2 regions of the Rossellomorea vietnamensis genome follow, and region 2 is predicted to be linked to the other one. Evidence: riboswitches for the same ligand, from Rfam matches in the RefSeq annotation. Region 2 holds a riboswitch; the other holds the start of a gene.
What was found. Region 2 has a riboswitch for S-adenosylmethionine ahead of N5C46_RS13420 (Na+/H+ antiporter NhaC family protein). Riboswitches for the same ligand answer to the same signal wherever they lie in the genome.
Positions count from the first base shown of each region.

Region 1: it holds a riboswitch for S-adenosylmethionine, as region 2 does, so the genes downstream of both, N5C46_RS17600 (O-acetylhomoserine aminocarboxypropyltransferase/cysteine synthase family protein) here and N5C46_RS13420 (Na+/H+ antiporter NhaC family protein) in region 2, are expected to answer to the same signal.

Region 1 covers NZ_CP104558.1:3,450,186-3,452,388, forward strand. The annotation lists gene N5C46_RS17595 (trans-sulfuration enzyme family protein) at 1-461, shown strand, start outside; SAM riboswitch class I at 550-668, shown strand; gene N5C46_RS17600 (O-acetylhomoserine aminocarboxypropyltransferase/cysteine synthase family protein) at 817-2,112, shown strand; gene metX (homoserine O-acetyltransferase MetX) at 2,177-2,203, shown strand, end outside.
Region 2 covers NZ_CP104558.1:2,609,386-2,611,588, forward strand. The annotation lists gene N5C46_RS13415 (MFS transporter) at 1-837, opposite strand, end outside; SAM riboswitch class I at 1,098-1,202, shown strand; gene N5C46_RS13420 (Na+/H+ antiporter NhaC family protein) at 1,285-2,203, shown strand, end outside.

The DNA.
Region 1 (2,203 bases), 840 kb from region 2:
GAGAGAAGGTCGTCAACATCGGTTCGAACCTAAGTCCATTTGAAGCATGGCTCACATGCCGGGGGGCGAAAACATTGGCACTTCGGGTGGGGACCCAGGCTCAGAACGCGGGAACACTTGCAGATGAACTGCGCAGCAATGAGCAGGTGAAGAGGGTCTATTATCCAACTGATCTATCCGATAAAGGGAATGGGGCGATCGTCACCATCGAACTCGATGCCAGCTGCGATATCAGCACATTCTTCAAGTCCCTTGGATGGATCAAAATCATCCCGTCCCTGGCCGGCGTGGAAACAACGGTTTCCTATCCGCTTGGAACCTCTCATCGTGCCCTTCCGAAAGAAGCGCAGGAAAAACTAGGCATCAACACCCATGTGGTGCGCATATCGTTAGGTATCGAGGATGGGGGAGATATCGTTTCTCAATTCAACGAGGCAATAGCAGCTTCTGTTAAAAAATAAAAAATTCTGAAAATGGTCTTGACGTTGAGGCTGGTTACCCTTTATAATTCATCTCAACGCATGAATTTTTCACATTGACAATTAAATGCTCTTATCCAGAGAGGTGGAGGGACTAGGCCCGATGAAACCCGGCAACCTTCATGTACGCACTGTGCGTCACATGAAAAGGTGCTAATTCCTGCAGGCGATCTGCCTGAAAGATAAGAGGAGGACCCTATTCAATTAGACCCTCTTCTTAGGAAGAGGGTTTTTTATTTTATCCTCTTCTCGCTTCCTAGGTACCTATTCTTCTTCGGTTTTTCAGTATCTTAGTTCAACAGAATCCCAAAACCAAAACAATTAGGAGGAATTCCAAATGACAAAATCATTCGATTTCGACACACTTCTTCTTCACGGCGGCCAGGAGCCGGACCCAACTACAGGCTCAAGGGCGGTACCCATCTATCAAACGACATCCTACGTGTTCGACAACAGCGATCACGCCGCAAAGCTATTCGCCCTTGAAGAACCGGGAAACATCTATACCCGTATCATGAACCCGACAGTCGACGTCCTCGAGAAGCGCCTCGCCCTTTTAGAAGGGGGAATCGGAGCCTTGGGTGTATCATCCGGGATGGCCGCCATTTCTCTTTCCATCCTGAATATAGCCGGTGCAGGGGATGAAATCGTGGCAGCCACCAATCTGTACGGCGGAACGTACAATTTATTCTCTACGACCCTTCCGAAATACGGAATCAAGGTTCATTTCGTCGATCCGACTGATCCAGAGAATTTCCGAAAAGCGATCACGCCGAAAACGAAAGCGGTATTCGCCGAGACGATCGGAAATCCGAGCCTGCACGTCCTGGACATCGAGTCGGTGGCGAAAGTGGCCCATGACCATCATATCCCGCTCATCATCGATAACACATTTGCCACGCCATATGTGTGCAAGCCGATTGAGTGGGGAGCTGACATCGTCATACACTCCGCGACGAAGTGGATCGGCGGCCATGGTACGGCCATTGGTGGAGTCGTCATCGACGGTGGGAAGTTTGATTGGAATCATGAGAAGTTCCCTGGATTTACAGAAGAAGATAGAAGTTATAACGGACTTCGCTACGCACAAGATGTGGGAGCGGCCGCTTTCATCACAAAATTAAGGGTGCAGCTGCTTCGGGATCTCGGGGCGTGCTTAAGTCCACAAAACGCATTTCTGCTGTTGCAGGGACTGGAAACCCTGCATCTCCGCATCGAACGTCACACGGAGAATGCCTTTAAGATTGCGGAACACTTAAATCAGCACAGCGGAGTTGCCTGGGTTTCTTATCCAGGTCTCCCACAGCATCCATCCCACGCTCTTGCTCAAAAATATTTGAAAAATGGAGCGGGATCCATCGTCGTCTTTGGAATCAAAGGGGGCAGGGATTCAGGACGTAAAGTCGTCGACAATATTTCCCTCTGGTCCCATGTTGCCAATGTGGGGGATGCGAAGTCACTGATCATCCATCCAGCCTCCACGACTCATCAGCAATTGAACGATGAGGAAATCCGGGCCACAGGTGTCACCGAGGACCTTGTAAGACTTTCCGTCGGTTTGGAATCTGCGAAGGATTTGATCGAGGATCTGGATCATGCGATTGAAGTGGCTTTAGAAACGTCGAGGGTATAAAAAATAACTGTTTTCACCGGGGGGGCCCATGACCCCAAACAACACCAAAAAAGGAGGTGGAGGAATGGAGAACTCATACTCTTATGAAGTA
Region 2 (2,203 bases):
GGATGCAGCACCTGCCAGTGCCGCTACGGTCAAGAGACCGAACTTATCAATCCACCCTCCCGCGATTCTCATGAACGGTACTTCTGACAGGACGGCAATCAGAAATGCGAGACCGATTCCGGCGTACGTACCACCTGAATCTTCAACGAATAATCCGAAATACACGTTATTGGCTAAATTCGGGCCGAACACCAGGAACGTGACGGCCAGGAAGATCAGAAACTTTTTCATCGTGAATAATTCCTTCATCCCGGCTTTTAGATCAAGTTTTGCTGCCGCTCTCTCTTTAGGAAAACGGAAGGATAGGAATCCCGATAGGACCAGACAGATAAAGAAAGAGTAGAAAATGATCGTCGGTCCGATGAATCCTTCCGAAAGCCTCCCCATGATGAACACGGCGATCCCGAATCCCAATGAGCCGAACAGACGAATATTACCGTAGTTATAACCGACTTTACTTGTATACTTCAAGCTGATGCTGTCGGATACGGGGATGATGGCACTTTGGAAGATCGCAACTAAAATCGCGACCACCAATAGTCCATAGTAAACATCCATGAATAAATACCCAAGCGCAAAGATCCCTGCAACTAAGGAAGTTAATCCTAACACGACGGTTGGCTTATTGGTTGTGTCACTGACCATCCCCCATATCGGCTGAAAGAAAATCATCATGATCGGGCCGACAGACATAATGGTACCGATCTGATACCCATTTAATCCCACACTTTCACTTAAATAGACACTGAGTAAAGGATATAAACTTCCAACCCCGAAGAAGGTCAATAGATAAAACCCTTGTAACGTAAAAATCTGATTTCGCACATTTCTTTCCACTACCGTATCCCCCAAGATGTTTTTTGTCTATCTTATAGTAGACCTTGACCGTTCAATTGTCTATGAATTTATACCTTTTTATGGATAAAGTCCCGCGATTTCTAAAGCATGCCTTGCTAGAGCAATCTCCCTCCGCTTTTGTTTGATCCAGCTGCTGTGGCCGGGTTCTTCGTTTTATTTCCAATAAATTACCGTTTGACTTTTTCGATTAAACCCTTTAAAGTATGGAAGTATATTTTAAATGAACTGAATAACATATCTTCTTATCCAGAGAGACGGAGGGACTGGCCCTGTGATGTCTCGGCAGCGGACTCATAATGAGTGCTGTGCCACATCCAGCAAGCGTAATGCTTGAAAGATAAGAGGAGTGTTTCGTTTGAATGAAACCTCTTCTTATGTTGGAAGAGGTTTTTTTATTTGATTTCACACGACAAAGGAGTGTTTGACATGAACCAAGAAAAAGGTAATGTACTGGCTTTATTGCCCTTGATCATATTTGTTTCACTGTTCCTTGGAGCGGGGATCCTTTCAGGAGATTTTTATGCATTCCCTGTTCTCGTATCCATCATCATTGCCGCGGTTGTTGCCCTGGCGATGAATCGTAAAGAATCGTTGACCTCTAAGGTTGAACGGTTCGCAAAAGGCGCCGGGCATCCGGATATCATGATCATGGTTTTTATCTTCCTATTAGCCGGCGCGTTTTCCGGTGTAGCAGAAAAGATGGGGGCCGTTGATTCAACCGTCAACTTTGCCCTATCCGTGCTTCCTGGTAATCTGGTCATTGTTGGATTATTCATCATCGCTGCTTTCATTTCCTTATCAATGGGGACCTCCATGGGGACGATCGCCGCACTTGCCCCGATAGGAGTGGGCATCAGCTCAGGAGCCGACATTTCCATGCCCCTTGCTATGGCCACCGTTATCGGGGGAGCGATGTTCGGGGATAACTTATCGTTCATCTCGGATACAACGATTGCAGCTGTACGCACACAGAAAACAGAAATGAAGGACAAGTTCAAGGTGAACTTCTTCATTGTATTACCGGCAGCCATCATCACCATGGTGATTCTTTTTGTCCTTACGATGGGGACTCCATCCTCCGTCGACGCAGGAAGCTTCGATTGGGTTAAAATCATTCCTTACCTTGGAGTCATCATCGGTGCCCTTGCAGGATTGAACGTATTTGTCGTCTTAATAGGCGGGATTGTGTTGGCAGGAATGATCGGATTTGCGGATGGAAGCTTCACCCCATCGAGTTACTTTGGCAGTGTAGCCGACGGGATGACAGGTATGGCAGAGATTGTGATCCTTTCCATCCTGATCGGTGGAGTCGTCGAACTCATTCGTCACAATGGCGGGATTCAAG